2 regions of the Streptomyces sp. NPDC029526 genome follow, and region 1 is predicted to be linked to the other one. Evidence: predicted binding sites of a transcription regulator. Region 1 holds the regulator's gene; the other holds the start of a gene.

What was found. The regulator HrcA, encoded in region 1, represses chaperone genes, less so after heat shock. The targets are predictions, from matches to a motif close to TTNGCACTCNGNNNNNCNGAGTGCNAA.
Region 2: groES (co-chaperone GroES) is a predicted target of HrcA. The motif match lies at 1,244-1,270, and genes of this name have one in related genera.

What each region holds. Positions count from the first base shown of each region.
Region 1 covers NZ_JBEZWE010000001.1:751,136-771,086, forward strand. The annotation lists gene AB0F01_RS03330 (MFS transporter) at 103-1,431, shown strand; gene AB0F01_RS03335 (hypothetical protein) at 1,765-2,784, shown strand; gene AB0F01_RS03340 (adenosine deaminase) at 2,893-3,885, opposite strand; gene AB0F01_RS03345 (ribonuclease Z) at 3,921-4,826, opposite strand; gene AB0F01_RS03350 (histidine triad nucleotide-binding protein) at 4,844-5,197, opposite strand; gene AB0F01_RS03355 (S41 family peptidase) at 5,272-8,481, opposite strand; gene AB0F01_RS03360 (hypothetical protein) at 8,528-9,055, opposite strand; gene AB0F01_RS03365 (16S rRNA (uracil(1498)-N(3))-methyltransferase) at 9,234-9,974, opposite strand; gene AB0F01_RS03370 (nitronate monooxygenase) at 9,971-11,044, opposite strand; gene dnaJ (molecular chaperone DnaJ) at 11,256-12,392, opposite strand; gene hrcA (heat-inducible transcriptional repressor HrcA) at 12,392-13,408, opposite strand; gene AB0F01_RS03385 (MBL fold metallo-hydrolase) at 13,580-14,302, shown strand; gene AB0F01_RS03390 (DUF3097 domain-containing protein) at 14,330-15,136, shown strand; gene hemW (radical SAM family heme chaperone HemW) at 15,152-16,384, opposite strand; gene AB0F01_RS03400 (ATP-binding SpoIIE family protein phosphatase) at 16,412-18,829, opposite strand; gene AB0F01_RS03405 (serine/threonine-protein kinase) at 19,317-19,951, opposite strand, start outside.
Region 2 covers NZ_JBEZWE010000002.1:299,092-302,710, forward strand. The annotation lists gene AB0F01_RS06995 (polysaccharide deacetylase family protein) at 1-65, shown strand, start outside; partial or broken gene AB0F01_RS07000 (polysaccharide deacetylase family protein) at 461-1,212, shown strand; gene groES (co-chaperone GroES) at 1,370-1,678, shown strand; gene groL (chaperonin GroEL) at 1,793-3,418, shown strand; gene AB0F01_RS07015 (ester cyclase) at 3,540-3,619, opposite strand, start outside.

The DNA.
Region 1 (19,951 bases):
TCTTCCGCTTGATACAAATTGCCGGCGCGTTCCCGTCCGTCGACGGTCGTCGCTCCCACCCCGCTTTCCGTACCCTCCCCTTCGCACGCCCCGGGAACGCCCGTGTTCGCCCCTCGCACCACCCCCTGGCCCCTCGTCGCCCTGTTCACGGCCGGGTACCTCGCCCCGTATCTGCTCCCCACCACCGTCGGCCGGCTGGAACGGGGGCTGGACCTGTCCCCCACCCAGGCGGGCGCCGTCGGCAGCGCGCTGCTGCTGAGCTCCGCCCTCGCCGGCTTCCTGCTCGCCGCCCGCGTCGAACGGGCGGGTGCCCGCGCCCTCGCCCGCCTCGGACTCGTCCTGGCGGTGGTCGGCTACGGCGGGGCCGCGCTCACCACCGCCGTCCCCGCCGTCGTCGCGGGCGCGGTGATCGGAGGGTTCGGCTCCGGTACGGCGACGACCGTGGCGGCCACCCGGATCGCCGCCGAGCCGGATCCGCACCGCGGGTCCACCCTGGGCCTGCTCAGCGTCTCCGCGCTGGCCGGCGTGGTGTACCTGACGGTGCCTCACCTCCCGGGCCACGGCCTCACCCTGGCGGCCATCGCGCTGACCGCGCTCGCCGTGTGGCCGCTGACGTCCCGGCTGCCCGGCCCGGCACCCGTCGCGCACCGCGCCGCCCCCGGCACCGGCCGGCTGCCGTACCGGCGGTCGGGGATGGTCCTCGCGGGTGCCATGGTGCTGTGGTCGCTGGCGCAGAACGCCCTGTGGGGCATGAGCGGACGGATCGGCGTCACCCAGGCCCGTCTCAGCGAGCCCACCGTCGGTGCCGTCTTCGCGGTGTCGCTGGGCGCCGGGCTGCTGGGCGTGCTGGCCGCGGGTGCGCTCGGGGCGCGGCTGGGGCGGGCGCTGCCGATCGGCGGCGGCACGGTGCTCATCGCGGGCTGCATCGCGCTCACCGCCTCCGCGAACGGGCTGACCGGCTTCGCCGTCGGGGAGATCGCCTGGAACACCGTCTACCCGGCGGTCCTGTCCTACCTGATCGGCCTCGCCGCCTCCCTGGACCCGCGCGGCCGGTGGGCGGTGCTGGTCGGGTCGGCCTCCTCGCTGGGCACGGCGGCCGGTCCGCTGACCGGGAGCCTGCTGTCCGCGCAGGCGGGGTTCCCGGTGATGGGCGCGGTGCTCGGCGCCGGACTGCTGGTGGTCGCCGTGCCCCTGACGGCGGTGGCCCTGCACACCGGCGGCCGTCCGCTGCTGCCGGGCGCGGTCCGCCGGCGCGGCGGGCACCCGGCGGCCGTGGTGGTCGCCGCGGCCCCCGGCACCCCGGCGGGCGCGGTCCCGGAGGTCGGCGCCCCCGAGCAGGAGGTCGTGGAGATCCCCCTCGACGGCACCCCCGCCCCCGCCCGCGGCGCGTACGACACGGCGGCGGCGGCCCGGGCGCCAGGGGCGGTGTGAGCCCGGGAGCGGTGTGAGCCCGGGGGCGGTGTGAGCCCGGGGGTGGCGTGTCCCCGGGGGCGGACGTCCGCCGCTCGCGCCCTGCTCCGCCCGGGGTGGCTGTGGCTCGGGCGCACCCGCGGCGCCGCCCGTCACGCCGTCGCGTCTCCCGTTCGTACCGGCTGCCGCGATGTCTCCGGTGGAGATCGGCCACGGGCCGTACAGATAGTGTGATCGGCTCCCGAGGGGTCCGGTGGTGTACCGGACGCGGGTGGATCCATTCACGTCGATCAGGGGGCAAGTGTGGCGGTGAACCGGGGAGTTGCCGGTATCGCGGGAGTCGGGTTCCTCCTCATGGCTGTCGCGGGCTGCGGCTCGGGCAGCACGGGAGGAGAGCGCGCGGCCGACAAGGGAGCACAGCGGAAGGAAGCGACGAAGGCCGACCCGGTGACCCTGGCGACCGATGCCCGGACCGTCGTCTTCACCGATGACGACGACGAGTACCGGCTGCGGGTCACCCCGAAGAGCCTCGTCCGCGGGTCGGAGTCCGATCTCTCCGGCGTCCGCCTGGACGACGGCCTCAAGGGCGGGCGGCCGTACTACCTCACGGTCTCCGTCACCAACGCGGGCGAGACGGATCTGACCTCCCCCGACCTGGTGGGCCACCTCTCGGTGGCCGGCGTGGACGGCTGGCCCGGCAAACGCCTGACGATCTTCCGCGGTGGCGGTTCGGCGCTCTCGGACCACTGCCCGAAGGGGAACCCGGAGACGCTCGCCGCCGGCGCGACGGCGGAGGTCTGCACGCCGGTCGTGCTGGCCAAGGGCCTGGAGCCCGCGGCCGTCGCCTACCAGGACGACTCGGGCACGGCCCTGTGGGAAGCGGGCGACGGGAAGGGCCGCTCCAAGGGCGTGGCGGAGCTGGGCGAGCCGTTGGAGGCCGACGTCGAGGACTCCGACGGCAACACGGTGCGGGTCGAGGCGGTCGCGCGGAGCATGCGCAAGGGCAGCCTCGACCACCTGAGCCGCTACACCCTCAAGACCGGCGGCCAGAAGCTCGTCCCGTACTACGTCACGATCGAGTACGGCAACAAGGGCGAGCACGACCTCTACCCGGACATGCAGGACGACGTGCTCCTGCAGACCGTCGCCGGGCAGCAGATCAGGAAGCTGACCCTGATCGACATCGGCGGCCCCGGGATGAGGCAGTGCCCGGACCAGCTTCCGGACGAGATGCTAAAGCCGGGCGCCAAGGTCACCCAGTGCTCGGTCCACCTGGTGCCCGAGGGCGACAGGCCGGCCGCCGCGTTCTGGATGACCGGCGGGGCGGACGCGGGCCACATCGCCTGGCGCGCCTCCGGCGACGACAAGAACTGACGACAAGAGCTGAGGGCGAGCCGGCGCCGACCGGAGCCACCCCTGCGGAAGCGACGGACGAGTCGGCCGTGCGGGGTGGCCCCGGCCCCGGACCGGTGGCCCGGGCCCCTAGCCGAACGCGTACGCCTCCACCTCGGCCAGGTACCGCGCCCGGCGTTCCTCGTCGTCGTCGAGGAAGGCGGAGAGGAAGGAGTTGCGGGCGAGGTCGCGCAGGCGCTCCGGGCCGAGGCCGAGGGTCTCGGCGACGGCGTCGAAGGTGTCGCCGACGTAGCCGCCGAAGTAGGCCGGGTCGTCGGAGTTGACCGTGCACATCAGGCCCGCGTCCAGCATCGCGGGCAGCGGGTGGTCGGCGAGGGTGTCGACCGTGCGCAGGCGGACGTTGGACAGCGGGCAGAGCGTCAGCGGCACCCGCTCGCGCACCAGCCGTGCCACCAGCGCGGGATCCTCCACGCAGCGCAGCCCGTGGTCGACGCGTTCGACGCCGAGCACGTCCAGGGCCTCGGTGATGTACTCCGGCGGGCCCTCCTCCCCGGCGTGGGCGACCCGGCGCAGGCCCAGCGCGGCGGCGGCCTCGTACACCTCGCGGAACTTCGCGGGCGGGTGGCCGACCTCGGCCGAGTCCAGGCCGACGCCGGTGATGCGGTCCAGGTGGGGGCGGGCGGCCTCCAGGGTGGCCAGGGCGGACGCGGCGGACTCGTCGCGCAGGAAGCACATGATCAGGCGGGTGGAGACGCCGTGCCGCTCCTCGCTGCGGCCCAGGGACTGCCAGAGCCCGTCGACGACCGTGTCCAGGGGGACGCCGCGCGCGAGGTGGGCCTGCGGGTCGAAGAAGATCTCCGCGTGGCGGACGCCCTGGGCGGCGGCGCGGGCGAGGTAGGCGTCGGCGAGGTCCTCGAAGTCCCGTTCGGTGCGCAGCACCGCCATCAGCGCGTAGTACAGGTCGAGGAAGGACTGCAGGTCCTCGAAGCGGTACGCCTCGCGCAGCGCCTCGGTGCCGGCCCAGGGCAGGGTGAGGCCGTTGCGGGCGGCGAGCTCGAAGGCCAGCTCGGGTTCGAGGGTGCCTTCGATGTGAAGGTGCAGTTCGGCTTTGGGTACGGGCATCGAAGCATCGTACGACCGGGCGCCTGGGGACCGTGTCAGCGGCGCTTGGGCAGCGGCACCCGGAGCAGGTCGTGGGCCACGGTCAGCTCGCCCTCGAAACCGGCGGCCCTGGCCTGCCGCTCGAACTCCGCCGGGTCGGAGTAGCGCTGGCTGAAGTGGGTGAGCACGAGGTGGTGCACGCCCGCGTCCCGGGCCGCCCGGGCGGCCTGACCGGCCGTCAGGTGACCGTGGTCGGTGGCGAGTTCCTCGTCCTCGTCGAGGAAGGTCGACTCGATGACGAGCAGGTCGCAGCCCTCGGCGAGCGCGTGCACCCCGTCGCACAGCCGGGTGTCCATGACGAACGCGAAGCTCTGCCCGCGCCGTACCTCGCTGACGTCCTCCAGCCGGACCCCGCCGAGGACGCCGTCCCGCTGGAGGCGGCCGATGTCCGGGCCGGTGATGCCGTGCGCGGCGAGCCGGTCCGGGAGCATGCGGCGCCCGTCGGGCTCGGTGAGCCGGTAGCCGTAGGACTCCACGGGGTGGGAGAGGCGGCGCGCATCGAGGGTGTAGCCGGGGGTGCGGGCGATCGGGCCGTCCGTGTCGACGGGGGCCTCGGTGAGGGCGACGGTCTCGCGGTAGGCGGTGGCGTAGCGCAGCCGGTCGAAGAAGCGCTGCCCGGAACGCGGGTAGTGGGCGGTGATCTCGTGCGGGACCCGGTCCAGGTTGATGCGTTGGATGACCCCGGCGAGGCCGAGGCTGTGGTCGCCGTGGAAGTGGGTGACGCAGATCCGGTTGAGGTCGTGCGCGGCGACCCCGGCGCGCAGCATCTGCCGCTGCGTGCCCTCGCCGGGGTCGAACAGGATGCCCTCGCCGTCCCAGCGCAGCAGGTAGCCGTTGTGGTTGCGGTGCCGGGTGGGGACCTGGCTGGCGGTGCCGAGCACGACCAGTTCGCGTACGGACATGTGACGGCCGGTCCGGACTATCCGGGGGGCCATTCGAGGCCGCGGCCGCCCAGCACGTGGGCGTGGGCGTGCCAGACGGTCTGGCCGGCGCCGCTGCCGGTGTTGAACACGATGCGGTAGCTGTCCAGTTGCTCCTGGTCGGCGACGGCCTGCGTCTCGCGCAGCACGTCCGCCGCGATGTCGGGTGCCGCCGCGGCGAGGGCCGCCGCGTCCTGGTGGTGTGCCTTGGGGATCACCAGGACGTGGGTCGGCGCCTGCGGGTTGATGTCCCTGAACGCGACGGTCGTGTCCGTCTCGCGGACGATCGTCGCCGGGATCTGTCCTGCGACGATCTTGCAGAACAGGCAGTCGTCCTGCGGCTCGCCTGCCATGGGTGTGCCTCCTCGGCCCCGGATGATCGCTTACCGGGGCATCGTATCCGCCGGGGCCGCGCGAGGGCCCGCGGTCAGGGCAGCGCGGGCGGCTCCTTGGCCGGGTTCTCCTCCAGGGCGGCGAGCGCGATGCGGACGGCCTCGTCGAGCTGGGGGTCGCGGCCCGCCGCGTGGTCCTGCGGGCGCTGCACCACCTCGACGTCGGGGTCGACGCCGTGGTTCTCCACGCCCCAGCCGTAACCCTCCAGCCAGAAGGCGTACTTGGGCTGGGTGACGAGCGTGCCGTCGACCAGGCGGTAGCGGCTGTCGATGCCGACGACGCCGCCCCAGGTGCGGGTGCCGACGACGGGGCCGATACCGAGGGCCTTGATCGCCGCGTTGACGATGTCGCCGTCGGAGCCGGAGAACTCGTTGGCCACGGCGACGACGGGGCCGCGCGGCGCGTCCCGCGGGTAGGACTCGGGCCGCATGCCGCGCGGCAGGTCCCAGCCGACGATGCGCCGGGCCAGCTTCTCCACCACGAGCTGGGAGGTGTGTCCGCCGCGGTTCTCCCGCACGTCGACGACCAGTCCCTCGCGGGTCACCTCGACGCGCAGGTCGCGGTGGATCTGCGCCCAGCCGGGGGCCTGCATGTCGGGGACGTGGATGTAGCCGAGGCGGCCGCCGGACGTCTCGTGCACGTACGCCCGCCGGTCGGCGACCCAGGCGTGGTAGCGCAGCGGTTCCTCGTCGGCGACGGGCACGACGACCGCATGGCGCGGTTCGCCGCCGCCGGCCGGGGAGACGGTCAGCTCGACCGGCTTGCCCGCGGTGCCCACCAGCAGCGGGGCGGGGCCGGTGACGGGGTCGACGGGCTGTCCGGCGACGGCGACGATCGCGTCGCCGGGGCGGACGGCCACGCCGGGCGCGGCGAGCGGGGAGCGGGCGTCGGGGTCGGAGGTCTCCGAGGGCAGGATGCGGTCGACGCGCCAGCTGCCGTCCTCGTGGCGGGAGAGGTCCGCGCCCAGCAGGCCCTGCCGGGGGCCGTCGCCGTGGCCGCCGCGCGGGGTGACGTAGGCGTGCGAGGTGCCGAGTTCGCCCTGCACCTCCCAGAGGAGGTCGACGAGGTCGTCGTGGGTGGCGAGGCGGTCCAGGACGGGGCGGTAGCGGTCCAGGACGGCGTCCCAGTCGACGCCGTTGAGGTCCGGGTGCCAGAAGTGGTCCCGCATGATGCGGCCCGCCTCGTCGAACATCTGCCGCCACTCGGCGGCGGGGTCGACGAACTGGCGGACGCGGCCGAGGTCGACGGTGATGTTGCCGTCGCTGTCGTCGCCGTTCGGGGCGCGCCGGTCGCTGGGGACGACCTTGAGCCGCCCGTCGGTCCACAGCAGCACCCGCTTGCCGTCGCCGCTGACCTCGAAGTGGTCGGCGTCCGCGGCGAGGTGCTCGATGCGGTGCTGGGCGAGGTCGTAGCGCTCCAGCTCGGTCCTGGGATCGGGGTCGTCGGGGGTGGCGCGGGAGGCGCCGAGGACGCCGCGCACCGGGTGGCGCAGCCACAGCACCCCGTCCTTGGCGGCCCGCAGGTGGGAGTAGCGGGCGGCCTCGACGGGGAACGGCACGATCCGGTCGGCGAGGCCGTCCAGGTCGATGCGGGTGGTGGGGGTGCCCTCGCTGTCGGGGGTCTCCTCGCGGTCCGGCGTCTCGAAGGGGCGGCCGTGGCGCTGCGGGCCGAACGGCGACGGGGTGGTCGCGGCGAGGGTGATCAGGTGCGGCCGGGCGCCCTCGACGAAGGCCAGGTCGAAGACGTGCTCGTCGTAGACCGGGTCGAAGGCGCGGGTGGACAGGAACGCCAGGTGCTTGCCGTCGAGGGTGAAGGCGGGCGCGTAGTCCTGGAAGCGCAGCGGGGTGGCCTCGGTGACCGACAGGTCGGTGGTGTTGGCGAGGCGGATCTGGCTGAGCGGGCGCGGGCCGGGGTGGGACCAGGCGAGCCAGCCGGAGTCGGGCGAGAACACCAGCCCGGAGACGTCGCCGTTCTCGCTGCGGTCGACCTCGCGGACCTCGCCGGTCTCCCGTTCGACGAGGAGCAGCCGGCCGTCGTGGGAGGCGACCGCGGCCCGGCTGCCGTCGGGCGCCATGGCCAGGTCCAGGACGCGGCCGAGGCGTCCGGCGGCGATCCGGCGGGGGGTGGCGCCCGGGGCGAGGCCGGTGGCGGGCGCGAACTCCAGGGCGTCGTCGCCCTCGGCGTCGGTCACCCACACCACCCACTCCTCGCCGTCCGCGCGGAAGGTGCGCGGGCGCCGGGCCCGGACGCCGGGGGTGGCGGCCAGGGCGCGGGCGGGGCCGGAGCGGTGGGTCACCCAGTGGACGGTGCCGCGGACGCAGACGGCGCTGCCGCGCGCGGTGTGGTCGGGGGACGCGGAGCCGAACCAGCGGGCGGCGTTGACCGGGAAGGGCTGGAGGTCGACGCGCTGGCCGCCGAGCCGGATGTCGAGGCGGCGCGGTTCGGCGCCGTCCAGGTCGTCCAGGATCCACAGTTCACCGGCGCTGGAGTACACGACGCGGGTGCCGTCGGTGGCGGCGTGCCGGGCGTAGAAGCCGCCGAGGGGTGTGTGGCGGCGCAGGTCGGAGCCGTCGGCGAGGGAGGAGTACAGGGCGCCGGTGCCCTCGTGGTCGGAGAGGAAGGCGATCCGGTCCGCGCCCACCCACAGCGGGTACTCGATGTTCCCGTCGAGGTCCTCGTGGAGGCGGACGAACTCGCCGTCGCCCTGGCGGTCGATCCACAGCTTGCCGGCCGTGCCGCCCCGGTAGCGCTTCCACCAGGCGGCCTCCCGGCCCATCTGCGCGGACAGCAGCACGGTGGCCGGGCCGAACGCCAGGTCGCCGACGGGGCCGTGGGGCAGCCGGGTGGCGGGTCCGCCGTCGAGCGGGACGGCGTGCGCCCAGGTGCGGCGGATGCCGGGCTGGCCGTGGGTGGTGACCGCGAGCACCTGCCCGTCGGAGGTCCAGCCGCGCACCTGGGTCTTGACGCTCCCCCAGTACGTCAGCCGCCGGGCGGGCCCGCCGTCGACGGGGGCGACGTGCACCTCGGGGGCGCCGTCGCGGGTGGAGGTCCAGGCGACGGTGGTGCCGTCGGGCGAGATGCGCGGGTGGGCCACCGGCACGTTCTCGGCGCTCACCCGCCAGGCCCGGCCGCCGTCGAGGGGGGCGAGCCACACGTCGTCCTCGGCGGTGAAGGCGACCAACTCGCCGTGCGGATGCGGGAACCGGAGATACGCGGCGGATGCGTCCGATGCAGGCTGTGTCACCCGATCACCCTACGCACGCGGCGGCGGCCCCGGCCAGGGGTTTCGATCACTTGCCCTCGACGGGACGGCAGGAGGGGTACTGCTCGCACCACACGGTGGTGGTGACGGTCACCGTCACGGTGGGGCGGGGGCCGTCGTCCGGGGCCTGTCCGACGGGTGAGGGGGTGGTGGCGTCGCAGTCGCCGAGTCCGTCGACCCGGAAGCGCTGCCTGCCGTCCACCTTCGCGACGATGTTCCCGCGCACGCAGGCGCCGTTGACGGCGTGGGTGATCCGGCCGGTGACGGTGATGTCCTTGCCGTCGTCGGTCTCGCCCTCGCAGTCGACGGAGGCCACGGTCCTCTCGCCGGAGGACGCCGAGGCGCCGCTCCGCTCCCCGAAGTCCGCGGTGCAGTTCAGCCACCGGACACCGGCCTTGCGCCGTTCCAGCTCCTCGGTCACGGTCTCGTCCGTGGTGTACGCCACGGCGGCGGAGCTCAGTCCGCCCGGCTCGCACGCGACGAGGCCGCCCACGGCGAGCACGGCACCTCCCGCCATGAGCACCGGCCGCAGCCAACTCCTTGCCAGCACCCGCATGAACGGCAGACTGCCACCCTCCAGGGCCCGGCGGTAGGGCGCATTCGGCCGCGCCACGAGCCCCCGCGCGCGGCGTCCGCCCGCGCCGTTCGGGCGGCGGGCCGGGGTCGCGGGCGGGCGTCGGGCGGCCCCCGGCGCGTCGGGACGGCACCGTCCGGTCCCGCACGGTGGAGGCGGGTCAGCCCCAGCGTCCGGTGCGGCCGAGCAGCAGGGCCGCCGCGGCCGTCCCGGCGGTCGACGTGCGCAGCACGCTCCGGCCCAGCCGGCACACCCGCGCACCGGCCCCGGCGAACAGGTCCAGCTCCTCGGGCGACACGCCGCCCTCGGGCCCGACGACCAGCACGATGTGCCCGGCGTCCGGCAGCGGTGCGCTCGCCAGCGGCTCGGTCCCGGTCTCGTGCAGCACCGCCGCGAAGTCCGCCTCGGCGAGCAGGGCCGCGACCTGCTTGCCCGTGGCCGGGTCCGCGACCTCGGGGAAGCGCACCCGGCGGGACTGCTTGCCCGCCTCCCGCGCGGTGGCGCGCCACTTCCCGAGGGACTTCAGTCCGCGCTCGCCCTTCCACTGAGTGATGCACCGGGAGGCCGCCCACGGCACGATCGCGTCGACGCCGACCTCGGTCATCGTCTCCACGGCCAGCTCGCCCCGGTCGCCCTTGGGCAGGGCCTGGACCACGGTGAGGCGGGGCGCTTCGGGCTCCTCGGTGACGACGTCGGCGAGGCGCACGAGCAGCCGGTCCTTGCCCTCGGTCCCCTCGACCCGGCCCTCGGCCCAGCGGCCCGCGCCGTCGGTGAGGACGACGTCCTCCCCGGCCCTGAGGCGTTTGACGGAGACGGCGTGCCGGCCCTCCGGCCCGTCGAGCACGTAGGGGCCCGCCGGGTCGGCGTCGAAGCCGTCGACGACGAACACCGGCGCGGTCATCGGGCACCTCCGTCCGACAACGCCGTCCGGGCGGCGGCGAGTTCGGCGGCCAGCACCTCCACCAGCCGCCCGGCGGGCAGGTCCCGGGCCAGCCGGTGGCCCTGACCCGCCCACAGCGCCATGCCCTGCGGGTCGCCGGCCTTGGCCGCCGCCTTGCGCAGGGGCGCGGCGAGGTGGTGGACGTCGGGGTAGGCGGCGGGCGCGTAGGGGCCGTGCTCGCGCAGGAAACGGTTGACCAGGGCGCGGGCCGGGCGGCCGGAGAAGGCCCGGGTCAGCTCGGTGCGGGCGTAGAGGGGGTCGGTGAGGGCGTGCTTGTGCGCCTCGTGCGCCCCGGACTCGTGGGTGGCGACGAAGGCGGTGCCGAGCTGGGCGGCGTCGGCCCCGGCGGCGAGCACCGCGGCGATCTGGCTGCCGCGCATGATGCCCCCGGCGGCGACCACGGGGATCGAGACGGTCTCGCGGACCTGGGCGAGCAGGGACAGCAGCCCCAGGGCGGAGCCGTCGGCCTCGGGGGCGTCCCGGTGGGTGCCCTGGTGGCCGCCCGCCTCGGCGCCCTGGGCGATCACCGCGTCGGCGCCCGCCCGTTCCACCGCCAGGGCCTCCTCGGGGGTGGTGGCGGTGGCCAGCGTGTACGTGCCGGCCCGGCGGAGCGCTTCGAGGGCCTCGGGGGCGGGCACGCCGAAGTGGAAGGACACCACCGGCACCGGGTTGTCGAGCAGCACGGCCAGTTTGGCGTCGTAGCCGTCGTCGCGCCCGCTGTCGGGGTCGCCCAGCTCGGTCTCGTACCAGGTCGCCTCGCCGGCCAGCTGGTGCGCGTAGACGCCGACGGCGGCGGGGTCGGGGGTCTCGGGCTGGGGCATGAACACGTTGACGCCGAAGGGGCGGCCGGTCAGTCCGCGCAGCTGCTTGATCTCCTGGTACATCCCGTCCGCGGTCTTGTACCCGGCGGCCAGGAACCCGAGCCCGCCCGCGTCGGACACGGCGGCGGCGAGGCGCGGCACGGCGACCCCTCCCGCCATCGGGGCCTGCACGATCGGGTGCGGGAGGAGATCGGTCAGCGCGGAGGACATGACGGCATGTTGTCACGTCCTCGGGACGAGTCCGAATTGGCCCTTCCCCCTGGCACATTCCGTTCGACGGGAGGTCGGGAGAGGTCGAGGGGAGGTCCGGCGGGAGGTCCTGTGGGAGGGCCGGAGAGGGCTCGGACCGGCCGGGGTCCGGCTCGCGGGAGCGGTCGGGGGCCGGGCCGGGACCGGTCACGGACCGGTCCCGGGGCGCCGGTCAGCGGCCGTTGAAGGCGTCCTTCAGGCGGGAGAACAGGCCCTGCTGGCCGGGCTGGAACTGCCCCTGGGGACGCTCCTCGCCGCGCAGCTTGGCCAGTTCCCGCAGCAGGCGCTCCTGCTCCGGGTCCAGCTTGGAGGGGGTCTGCACCTCGACGTGCACGATGAGGTCGCCCCGGCCGCCGCCGCGCAGGTGCGTGACACCCCGGCCGTGCAGCGGGATCGACTGGCCGGACTGGGTGCCGGGCCGGATGTCGACCTCCTCCATGCCGTCCAGCGTCTCCAGCGGCACCTTGGTGCCGAGGGCCGCCGCCGTCATGGGGATGGTCACCGTGCAGTGCAGGTCGTCGCCGCGCCGCTGGAAGGTGGGGTGCGGCAGCTCGTGGATCTCGACGTAGAGGTCGCCGGCGGGACCGCCGCCGGGACCGACCTCGCCCTCACCGGCGAGCTGGATGCGGGTGCCGTTGTCGACACCGGCCGGGATCTTGACGGTGAGGGTGCGCCGGGAGCGGATGCGGCCGTCGCCGGCGCACTCCGGGCACGGCGTGGGCACGACCGTGCCGAAGCCCTGGCACTGCGGGCAGGGGCGCGAGGTCATGACCTGGCCCAGGAAGGACCGGGTGACCTGGGAGACCTCACCGCGGCCGCGGCACATGTCGCAGGTCTGCGCGGTGGTGCCGGGCGCGGCGCCCTCGCCGCTGCACGTGGTGCAGACGACGGCGGTATCGACCTGGATGTCCTTGGTGGTGCCGAACGCGGCCTCGTCGAGCTCGACCTCGATGCGGATCATCGCGTCCTGGCCCCGGCGGGTGCGCGAGCGCGGTCCGCGCTGCGAGGCCGTGCCGAAGAACGCGTCCATGATGTCGGAGAAGTTGCCGAAGCCACCGGCCCCGAAGCCGCCCGCGCCGCCGCCGGCCGCCTGCGCCAGGGGGTCGCCACCGAGGTCGTAGACCTGCTTCTTCTGCGGGTCCGACAGCACCTCGTAGGCGGCGTTGATCTCCTTGAACCGCTCCTGGGTCTTCGGATCCGGGTTGACGTCCGGATGGAGCTCGCGGGCGAGCCGCCGGAACGCCTTCTTGATCTCTTCCTGCGACGCGTCGCGGCGCACGCCGAGTACGGCGTAGTAGTCCGTGGCCACTACGACTCCGCCAGGATCTGTCCGACGTACCGTGCCACTGCGCGTACCGCTCCCATCGTTCCCGGGTAGTCCATGCGGGTCGGTCCGACCACACCCAGTTTGGCGACTGCTTCGCCGCCCGAACCGTAGCCGACCGACACGACGGACGTGGAGTTGAGTCCTTCGTGGGCGTTCTCATGACCGATACGGACGGTCACGCCCGGATCCTTCGCCTCGCCGAGCAGCTTGAGGAGCACGACCTGCTCCTCGAGTGCCTCCAGGACGGGCCGGATCACCAGGGGGAAGTCGTGCCCGAAGCGGGTGAGATTGGCGGTGCCGCCGATCATCAGCCGCTCCTCGTTGTCCTCGACGAGGGTCTCCAGGAGGGTGGAGAGCACGGTCGACACCGCGCCCCGGTCCTCCGGGTCGAACGCCTCCGCGAGGTCCTCGACCAGGCTGGGCACGTCGGTGAACCGGCGGCCCGCGACCCGGCTGTTGAGCCGCGCCCGCAGGTCCGCCAGGGACGCCTCGCCGAAGGGCGCCGGGCAGTCCACCAGGCGCTGCTCGACCCGGCCGGTGTCCGTGATCAGCACGAGCATCAGGCGGGCCGGGGCGAGCGACAGCAGTTCCACGTGCCGCACCGTCGAGCGGGTCAGCGACGGGTACTGCACGACGGCCACCTGCCGGGTCAGCTGCGCGAGCAGCCGCACCGTGCGGGCCACCACGTCGTCCAGGTCGACGGCGCCCTCGAGGAAGTTCTGGATGGCGCGCCGCTCGGGCGGGCTCATCGGCTTGACCCCGGCGAGCTTGTCGACGAACAGGCGGTAGCCCTTGTCGGTGGGGATGCGCCCGGCGCTGGTGTGCGGCTGGGCGATGTACCCCTCGTCCTCCAGGGCCGCCATGTCGTTGCGCACGGTGGCCGGGGAGACGCCGAGGTTGTGCCGCTCGGTGAGCGCCTTGGAGCCCACCGGCTCCTCGGTGCCGACATAGTCCTGAACGATGGCGCGCAGCACCTGGAGCCTGCGTTCACTGAGCATCGCGCACACACCTCCAGAAGCGATCCGCCGCTGCCCGTTGCTGGTCCTGGCACTCTTCACATGCGAGTGCCAGACTTCCCCGGCCCAGTGTACGGCCGGGGAGTACGCCCCGGGCAAGGCCCGGCCCGACGGGTTCGCGCAGGTGGGCGTTCTGCCCGCTAGCGTCGCGGTATGACCTCGGTTCGGGATGTGTCGGGATGGGAACGGGTGGCGCCGGGGGTGTTCCGGTGCCGCCTTCCGGTGTGGGACTGCACGGCGGGGCTCGTCGCCGGTACCGGTGGCGCCCTGCTGGTCGACGCCGGTTCGAGTCTGCGCGAGGGCGCGCGGGTGCGGGCCGAGGCGCAGGCGCTCGCCGGGCGGCGTGTGACGCATCTCGCGCTGACCCACCCCCACTTCGACCACGTGCTGGGGGCGGCGGTGTTCGCGGGCGCGGAGGTGTTCGCGGCGGCCGGCCCGGCGGCGGCGTGGTCGGCGGAGGCGCTGCGCGTCGACGCGGTGCGGCACGGGCTGGACGAGCGGGAGGCGGCCGGGGCGGCGGACGCGCTGGTCCGGCCGGGGCACGAGGTGTCCGGCGACGTGGCCGTGGACCTCGGCGGCCGGGAGGTGGTGCTGGTGGACGCGGGCCCCGGGCACACCGCGCGGGACCTCGCCGTCCTGGTCCCGGGCGACCCGCCCGTGGTCTTCTGCGGCGACCTGGTGGAGGAGTCGGGCGCGCCGCAGGCCGGCCCGGACGCGGTGCCGTCCCGCTGGCCGGACGCCCTGGACCGGCTGCTCGCCCTGGGCGGCCCGGACGCGCGGTACGTGCCCGGTCACGGGGCGGTGGTCGACGCGGCGTTCGTGCGCGCCCAACGCGAGGCGCTGGCGGCCCGGTTCGGCGTGTCGCGCCGGCCGTGACGGGGGCTGCCTCGTATCGTCGGCAGGATGCGCCAGTACTCCGCCGACCTGACCCCTCCCTGGAAGAAGTCCGGCCCGGTGCCCGAGGTGCCCGCCGACCCCGGTCTGGTGGTCGAGGAGCCGGGCACCGGTTTCTGCGGTGCGGTGATCCGCTGCGAGGCCGGCACGGTGACCCTGGAGGACCGTTTCGGCAAGCACCGGGTGTTCCCGCTGGAACCCCGCGGCTTCCTGCTGGAGGGCCGGGTGGTGACGCTGGTGCGGCCCGCCTCCGGGCCGTCCCGCCCCAGCCGTACGGCGTCCGGCTCCGTCGCGGTGCCCGGCGCCCGGGCCCGGGTCGCCCGCGCCGGCCGCATCTACGTCGAGGGGCGGCACGACGCGGAGCTGGTCGAGAAGGTGTGGGGCGACGACCTGCGCATCGAGGGCGTGGTCGTGGAGTACCTGGAGGGCGTGGACGACCTGCCGTCGGTCGTCGAGGAGTTCTCCCCCGGCCCCGACGCGCGCCTGGGCGTCCTGGTCGACCACCTCGTGCCGGGCTCCAAGGAGTGGCGCATCGCCGAGGCGGTGACCAGTGAGCACGCACTGGTGGTGGGCCACCCGTACATCGACGTCTGGGAGGCGGTGAAGCCGTCGTCGGTGGGCATCCCCGGCTGGCCCCGGGTGCCGCGCGGCCAGGACTGGAAGACGGGGGTGTGCCGGGCACTGGGCTGGCCGGAGAACACCGGGGCGGCCTGGCAGCACATCCTGGGCCGGGTCCGCTCGTACAAGGACCTGGAGCCCGAGCTGCTGGGCCGGGTCGAAGAGCTGATCGACTTCGTCACGGCGCCCGCCGGCTGAGGCGGACGCCCGCGGTCAGTCCACCAGGTCCCGCACCACCGCGTCCGCCAGCAGCCGCCCGCGCAAGGTGAGGGCCGCGCGGCCCTCCTCGTACGCGGCCGGCCGGAGCAGCCCGTCGCGCAGGGCCCGGCCCGCCGCCGCCAGGCCGTCCGCGCGCAGGAGGGACAGGGGCACGCCCTCCTCCAGCCGCAGCTCCAGCAGAATCCGCTCCACCCGCCGGTCCTCGTCCGACAGCAGCTCCCGGCCGGCGCCCGGCGACCGGCCCTGCGCGAGCGCCGCCGCGTACGCGCCCGGGTGCTTGACGTTCCACCACCGCACGCCGCCCACGTGGGAGTGCGCGCCGGGGCCCGCGCCCCACCAGTCGGCGCCCCGCCAGTACAGCTCGTTGTGCAGGCAGCGCCCGGCGTCCGAGGTCGCCCAGTTCGACACCTCGTACCAGGCGAAGCCCGCCGCGGTCAGCGCCTCCTCGGCGATGAGGTAGCGGTCGGCGTGCACGTCGTCGTCGGTCATCGGGACCTCGCCGCGCCGGATGCGGCGGGCGAGCTGCGTGCCCTCCTCGACGATGAGCGCGTACGCGGAGACGTGGTCCGGCCCGGCGCCGACCGCCGCGTCCAGGGAGGCCCGCCAGTCGTCGTCGGACTCGCCGGGGGTGCCGTAGATCAGGTCCAGGTTGACGTGGTCGAAGCCGGCGGCGCGGGCCTCGGCGACGCACGCCTCGGGACGACCGGGGGTGTGGGTGCGGTCCAGCACCTTCAGCACGTGCTGCCGGGCGCTCTGCATGCCGAACGAGATCCGGTTGAAGCCCCCCTCGCGGAGGGCCGCCAGGTAGGCCGGGTCGACGGACTCGGGGTTCGCCTCCGTGGTCACCTCGGCGTCGGCGGCCAGCCCGAACTCGTCCCGGATCGCGTCCAGCATCCGCACCAGGTCAGCGGCGGCCAGCAGGGTGGGGGTCCCGCCGCCGACGAACACCGTGCGGACCTCGCGCGGGTCGTCGCCGAGCACCTTCCGCGCCAGCCGCACCTCGTCGACGAGCGTGGCGGCGTAGTTGTCGCGGGAGGCCAGCACGCCGCCGGAGCCGCGCAGCTCGGTGGCGGTGTAGGTGTTGAAGTCGCAGTAGCCGCAGCGGGTCGCGCAGTAGGGGACGTGCAGGTAGAAGCCGAGGGGCCGGTCGGCCGCCCCGGCGAGGGCGGAGGCGGGCAGGGCACCGTCGGCGGGGACGGGCTCGCCGTCGGGGAGTGCGGAGGGCATGTGCTCCATTGTCCCGCACCGGCGGTGTCACTCGGCCTGGAGCACCATCAGGGCGAGATCGTCGGCGGGCGGGCTGTCACCGAAGTCGTGGACGAGCCGGGTCAGGCGCTCCGCGGTCGTTCCGGCGTCGAGGCCGGCGCAGCTCGCCAGCGCCACGGCGAGCCCGTCCCCGTCGTCCAGTTGCCGCGAGCCGGAGCGCCGCTCGGTGACACCGTCGGTGACGCAGAGCAGGGTGTCGCCGGAGCGCAGCTCGAAGGAGTCGCTGCCGTACGCGGCGTCCTCGACGACGCCGAGCAGGGTCTGCGGCCGGGCGACCGTGCGGACGATGCCGTCCGGGGCGAGGAGCAGCGGCAGGGGGTGCCCGGCGGAGGCGACGGTGCAGCGGACCCCGCCGTCGACGGGGACGAGTTCGCCGTAGAGGAGGGAGAGGAAGCGGGTCTGGGGGCCGTCGCCGGGCGCGGTGGGGCGGGCCCCGGCGGCGACCAGGGCGCGGGCGGCGGCGTCGGCGGCCTCGGTGGCGTCGTCCAGCAGCAGCTGGTTGAGGCGGTCGAGGACGTCGGCGACGCGGTAGCCCTCGCGGGCCAGCAGCCGCAGCCAGGGCCGGACCAGGCCGATGACGACGGCCGCCTCCGGGCCCTTGCCCTGGACGTCGCCGACCGCGAAGCACCAGCGGCCGCGGCCGGCCGGGAAGAGGTCGTAGAAGTCTCCGCTGGGCCCGCCCTTGTCGCAGGGCTCGTGGACGAGGGCGCTGCGCAGGCCCGGGATCTCGGCGACGGCGCCGGGCAGCAGCCCGCGCTGGAGCACGGAGCTGATGGTGGCCTGCCGCGCGTACTGGCGGGCGGCGCCGATGGCGAGCGCCACGCGCCGGCCGAGGTCCTCGACGAGTCCGGTGACCTCGTCGGGGAAGCGGTCGACGCCGGCCCGGCCGATGACCAGGGTCCCCACGGACCACCCACCGGCGACGAGCGGGTAGGCGAGGGCGGTGCCGGACGAACCCGCGTCCGCGGGCTGATCGGCAGAGGGACCCGGAAACGGGGCGGCGGACGGGGCGGCGGACGGGACGGCGTCGGTGTCGAGGGCCTTGGCGGGCCAGGGGTAGGGGGTGGGGCCGGGGCGTAACGGGTCGGGGAGCTGGGGCGGGTCGCGGTCCAGGGCCGCGTGCAGTTCCTCGATGAGGTGCTCGCCCGCGTGCCAGACCCGGGCCGGACCGCCCGCGTGGGCGGCCCGGCCGCCGCCCCAGCCGCCGTGCGGGGTGGCCTCGTCGGCCAGCCACACCGCGCACCAGTCCGCCAGCCGGGGCACGATCAGCTGACCGGTGAGGGCGGTGACCAGGTCCTCGTCCAGCTGCCCGGCGAGCAGGTCCGACGCCTCGGCCAGGAACGACAGCGCCCCGCGCCCCAGCCAGGCACCCTCGGCACAGCTCCGGCGGGCGGGCGGGTTGTCGGCGGGGGCGCCGGGAGTGCCGGGGGTGGTTGCGGGCGGGGTCTGGTGAGGGCTGCGGGGGGCGGGTGAGCGGCCGACGGCCGGGGTGCCGTGCGGCCCCGAGCCGGTTCCGGCGGAGGTGGCGTCCTCGGCCGGGCCCCCGGACCGTGGGCCCACTCCGGCCGGGGATCCGGCCGCGGCCGGGGTGCCCGCCCCGGCCCCGGAGCCGTGCCAGGCGTCGCCGCCGGCGCGCGCGTTCCTACAGGCCCACGCGTCCCCGTCGGCGCGCGCGTCCTCGCCGTCCCATGCGTCCTCGCCGGCACGGACGTCCCCAAGCTGCGGCTGGCGCTCGTCCCCCGGCTGCGGCTGGCGCTCTCCGGGCGCGTTCGGCGCGTCCGGCGCGTCCGGCGGCGCGGGGGTGGCGTCCTCGGCCGGGCCTCCGGAGGTGCCCGGCGCCTCCCGCGCGGGCGCCCGCGCGTGGTCCCGGTCGTGCGCCGGAGTGCGCTCCGCCGCGTACGCCGCGACGCCCTCCGCCTCCGGGCGGCCCCCGGGCGGCAGCCGGGCCCACACCGTCTTCTCGCCGGGCCGGTAGGTCACGCCCCACACCTCGCAGAGCGCGGCGACCAGGCCCAGCCCGCGCCCGAACTCGGGGACGAGGTGCGGGGCCGCCTCCGGCTCGTGGTCGCGCGGGGGGCGCGAGGGGTGGCGGTCGGTCACCTCGACGACCAGCGCGCCGGTGCCGTCCTCCAGACGGCAGGTGAGCCGTACGTCGGTCCCGGCGTGGACCACCGCGTTGGTGACCAGTTCGCTGGCGACCAGTGCGGCGTCGTCGCCGGCGCGGGCGGTGAGGTGTTCGGCGCCGGGCAGCGCCCGCTCGGTCCATTCGGCGAGTGCCGCCCGCACCACGGCCCGGGCGGAGCCGGGCGCGAGGGGGCTCCCGGTGAGGGTCGCGTCCGCCCGCGCGCGCTCCGGCGCCCCACGGGCGCGCGAGGTGGTCTCCCGTTGGGTCGGAATGGCCCCCATGGGCAGCTCCCCGGGCAGTTCGTACGAAGACACGCCGATCGTTGCCGACAGGGTGACAGACCGACCCCGGCCATGAGCAAGGAGTTACCGAAGTGGGTCGCCATGAGGGGGAACAGTGCTCCACAGGCGGTCAGCGTCGACCAGGACTCGGTCGCGTTCCGATCAGAACAGGGACCGATGCCGACGTCGTGGCCTCAGCCCCGCCCCGGACTCTTCCGCCCGGGCCCCCTCACGGCCCGGCCACTCGACGGCACGCACCCGGTGCCCGGGCGGGACGGAGCATCCGGTGGGCGAAAGTGGCGGCCGGGCACCTCCTGCCCGCGCCGGTCGCCCTCCGCTCGGGAGAGCGGGAGCGGCGGGTGCCGGGCCGGCCCTCGCCTGGCGCGACGGGCTTCCCGTCCTGACGCACCGCCCCGATCCGGCCGGAGCGGGGGGACGTTCGCCGAGGCCGGGCACGCGCCCGGAGCACCCTGCGGCGCGGTCACGTTCAGCCGTCCGGCGCGTCGGGCGGGCAGCTCGGAAGGGGAGGACGGTCCTTCGTGCGGACCGCGGGCAGCCACGCGCGGGAGCCGGTGCGCGGGAGTTCGACCCGGAACCAGGTGTCGGAGCGCAGGTCCTCCTCGTCGGTGATGAGGACCCCGCCGTCCAGCCGGCAGTCGGTGCGCAGGACGTCACCGTGCCACACACGGGTGGGGACCACGTTCTCGGCCGTGTACTCCCGCTCCGGGTCGATCGCGAGGCCGAGACTGCACTGCGGGTGCCGGTCGGCCCGGTCCTGGCAGCCCCGCTGGGCGTTGAAGACCTCGATCAGCGCGGGTGGGTCCGGAGCGGAACCGTCCTCCCGGCCGGCGTGGGTGAGGACGCCCGCGAACGCCACGCACATCGACGCCGCGAGCAGCGCGGTCCGTGCGCGGTTCCGCGGACGTCGGCGCGCGCCGCCGGTGCCGGGGCGCCGGAGCACTGCGGACCGGCGCGCCGCGATCCGTGCGAGCAGGCTCTCGGCGGTGTGCGCGGCGCGGGCGGCGTGTGTCGGGGCGAGGCAGTCGGCGACCAGCTCCCGCCAGAAGTCCGGCACCGCGGCATCGAGGCGCAGGGCGGCGCGGCCCGCCGCGTACTCCTGGG
Region 2 (3,619 bases), on a different contig from region 1:
GCCGCTTCCTCGACAAGGTCACGGCCGAGGGCTACGCGGTGGGGCGCCTGGAGGACTACCTGTGAGGCGGGGCCCGGCGCCCACGCTCCGCCTCCTGGCCGCCGGCGCCGCCGCCCTGTTCACCACCCTCGCCGCCTGCGGCACCCCCGCCGCCGGACCGCCGGGCGCCCCCGCGCAGCACGCCGACGGTGCCGCGCGGCCCGCCGACGGTGCCGCGCAGCCCGGAAAGGGCAGCCGTGACGGCCCCGGAGCCGAGGGAGGCGCCGGAGGTGGTGACGGCCCCGGGGCGGAGCCCGGTGCCGGAGCCGGTCCGGGCGACGGCACGGCAGCGGACGCGGGGAGGACTGGGGGAGGCACGGAGGCGGGGACCGGAGGAGCCGCAGAAGCGGGGACCGGAGGAGGCGCGGAGGCCGGTGCGGCCGGTGCCGGAAGCGGAGGGAGCCGGTCGGCGGGTGAGGGGCGGGAAGCCACGGCGGGGGACCGGTTTCCGCCCGTGATCGACCGCCTCGCGACGCGCGAGCAGGTCGTCTTCCTGACCTACGACGACGGTGCGGGGCGGGACCCGGGCCTCATCGACCTGATCCGCCGACGCCGCCTCCCGGTCACCCTGTTCCTCACCGACACCGTGGCCGGTCCCGGATACGGCCACTTCGCCCGGCTGCGGGCGGTCGGCGCCGGCCTGCAGAACCACACCATGGAGCACCCCGCCCTGCGGGGCCTGCCCTACGCCGGCCAGCGCGCCGAGATCTGCGGCCAGCAACGCAAACTCCGATCCCGCTTCGGCGTCCGGGCCCGCTTCCTCCGCCCGCCCCACGGCACGTACGACACCACGACGCTGCGCGCCGCCGCCGACTGCGGGATCGCCGCGGTGGTCCTGTGGAGCGCCACCGTGCAGCCGGACGGCACCCTCGCCGACGCGCGCGGTCCGCGCGAGCCGCGCCCCGGCGACATCATCCGCGTCCCGTCGGACGGCCTGCCGGCCCCGTCCCTCCGGGAGCGCACGGAACGGCTCCTGGCCCAGCTGGACGGGCGCGGCCTGACGGTGGCCTCCCTGGAGGACCACTGGGACGCCACCGGGTCACCGGCCGCCGGAGCGCACCGCGACACCTCCGCCCCGACCGCCGCCGGCCAGGCCGCCGGGAGTGGCTGAGCCCCGGTACGGACAGCGCGCCCGCCCCGACGCGCGGGGCACCTGATTGGCACTCCGCTTGACCGAGTGCTAATCGCGGTCATAGTCTCGGGTCTGGCACTCCCCCCTGGAGAGTGCCAACAACGCGACGGGCAGGTCCGGCACCCGCGACGACGGATCGACCTGGTCGCCACCTCAGACAGTTAACCCCGTGAGATCTCCGAAGGGGGAGGTCGGATCGTGACGACCGCCAGCTCCAAGGTTGCCATCAAGCCGCTCGAGGACCGCATCGTGGTCCAGCCGCTCGACGCCGAGCAGACCACGGCTTCGGGCCTGGTCATTCCGGACACCGCCAAGGAGAAGCCCCAGGAGGGCGTCGTCCTGGCCATCGGCCCGGGCCGGATCGAGGACGGCAAGCGCGTCGAGCTCGACGTGAAGGTCGGCGATGTCGTGCTCTACAGCAAGTACGGCGGCACCGAGGTGAAGTACAACGGCGAGGAGTACCTCGTCCTCTCGGCTCGCGACGTCCTCGCGATCGTCGAGAAGTAAGCCACCTCGAAGCACATTTGCTCGAACTGCGCCCCTGGCCCCCGCAATCGCTGAGAAGCCGGGCGCCCGGGGCGCAGTGTTGTCATCCAGATTTCCGAGAGGGCTCCCGCTGCCATGGCGAAGATCCTGAAGTTCGACGAGGACGCCCGTCGCGCCCTCGAGCGCGGCGTCAACAAGCTGGCCGACACGGTGAAGGTGACGATCGGCCCCCGCGGCCGCAACGTCGTCATCGACAAGAAGTTCGGCGCCCCCACCATCACCAACGACGGTGTCACGATCGCCCGCGAGGTCGAGATCGAGGACCCGTACGAGAACCTCGGCGCGCAGCTGGTGAAGGAGGTGGCGACCAAGACCAACGACATCGCTGGTGACGGCACCACCACCGCCACGGTGCTCGCCCAGGCCCTGGTCCGCGAGGGTCTGAAGAACGTCGCCGCCGGTGCCTCTCCGGCCGCCCTGAAGAAGGGCATCGACGCGGCCGTCGCCGCGGTCTCGGAGGACCTGCTCGCGTCGGCCCGCCCGATCGACGAGAAGTCCGACATCGCCGCCGTGGCCGCGCTGTCCGCCCAGGACCAGCAGGTCGGCGAGCTCATCGCCGAGGCCATGGACAAGGTCGGCAAGGACGGTGTCATCACCGTCGAGGAGTCCAACACCTTCGGCCTGGAGCTCGACTTCACCGAGGGCATGGCCTTCGACAAGGGCTACCTGTCGCCCTACTTCGTCACCGACCAGGAGCGTATGGAGGCCGTCCTCGACGACCCGTACATCCTGATCACGCAGGGCAAGATCGGTGCCATCGCCGACCTGCTGCCGCTGCTGGAGAAGGTCATCCAGGCCAACTCCTCCAAGCCGCTGCTGATCATCGCCGAGGACGTCGAGGGCGAGGCCCTGTCGACCCTGGTCGTCAACAAGATCCGCGGCACCTTCAACGCCGTCGCCGTGAAGGCCCCCGGCTTCGGTGACCGCCGCAAGGCGATGCTGCAGGACATGGCCGTCCTCACCGGCGCCACGGTCGTCTCGGAGGAGGTCGGCCTCAAGCTGGACCAGGTCGGCCTGGACGTGCTCGGCTCCGCCCGCCGCGTCACCGTCACCAAGGACGACACCACGATCGTCGACGGTGGTGGCAACAAGGAGGACGTGACCGGTCGCGTCGCCCAGATCAAGGCCGAGATCGAGACCACCGACTCCGACTGGGACCGCGAGAAGCTCCAGGAGCGCCTCGCGAAGCTGGCCGGCGGCGTGTGCGTGATCAAGGTCGGCGCCGCCACCGAGGTGGAGCTCAAGGAGAAGAAGCACCGCCTGGAGGACGCCATCTCCGCGACCCGCGCCGCGGTCGAGGAGGGCATCGTCTCCGGTGGTGGCTCCGCGCTGGTCCACGCCGTCAAGGTCCTCGAGGGCAACCTCGACAAGACCGACGACGAGGCCACCGGTGTCTCCGTGGTCCGCAAGGCCGCCGTCGAGCCGCTGCGCTGGATCGCCGAGAACGCCGGCCTCGAGGGCTACGTGATCGTCTCCAAGGTCGCCGAGCTGGAGAAGGGCAGCGGCTACAACGCCGCCACCGGCGAGTACGGCGACCTGATCAAGGCCGGCGTCATCGACCCGGTCAAGGTCACCCGCTCCGCCCTGGAGAACGCCGCCTCCATCGCCTCCCTCCTCCTCACGACCGAGACCCTGGTCGTCGAGAAGAAGGAAGAGGAGGAGCCGGCCGCCGCGGGCCACGGCCACGGCCACGCCCACTGAGGCACCGCCTGATCGGTGAAGCCCCCGCTGTCCGTCAGGGAGCGGGGGCTTCCCCATGCCCTGCCCACGCGACCGGCGGGGGCGGGTGGCCGCCGTCGTCCGAGCGCGGCCCGCGCCCGGCTCAGAGGTCCGTGGGTTCCAGGGCACCGAGTCGCGCCATCAGCCCCAGTCGGTCGTACTGCCACCAGCCCTCGGCGATCC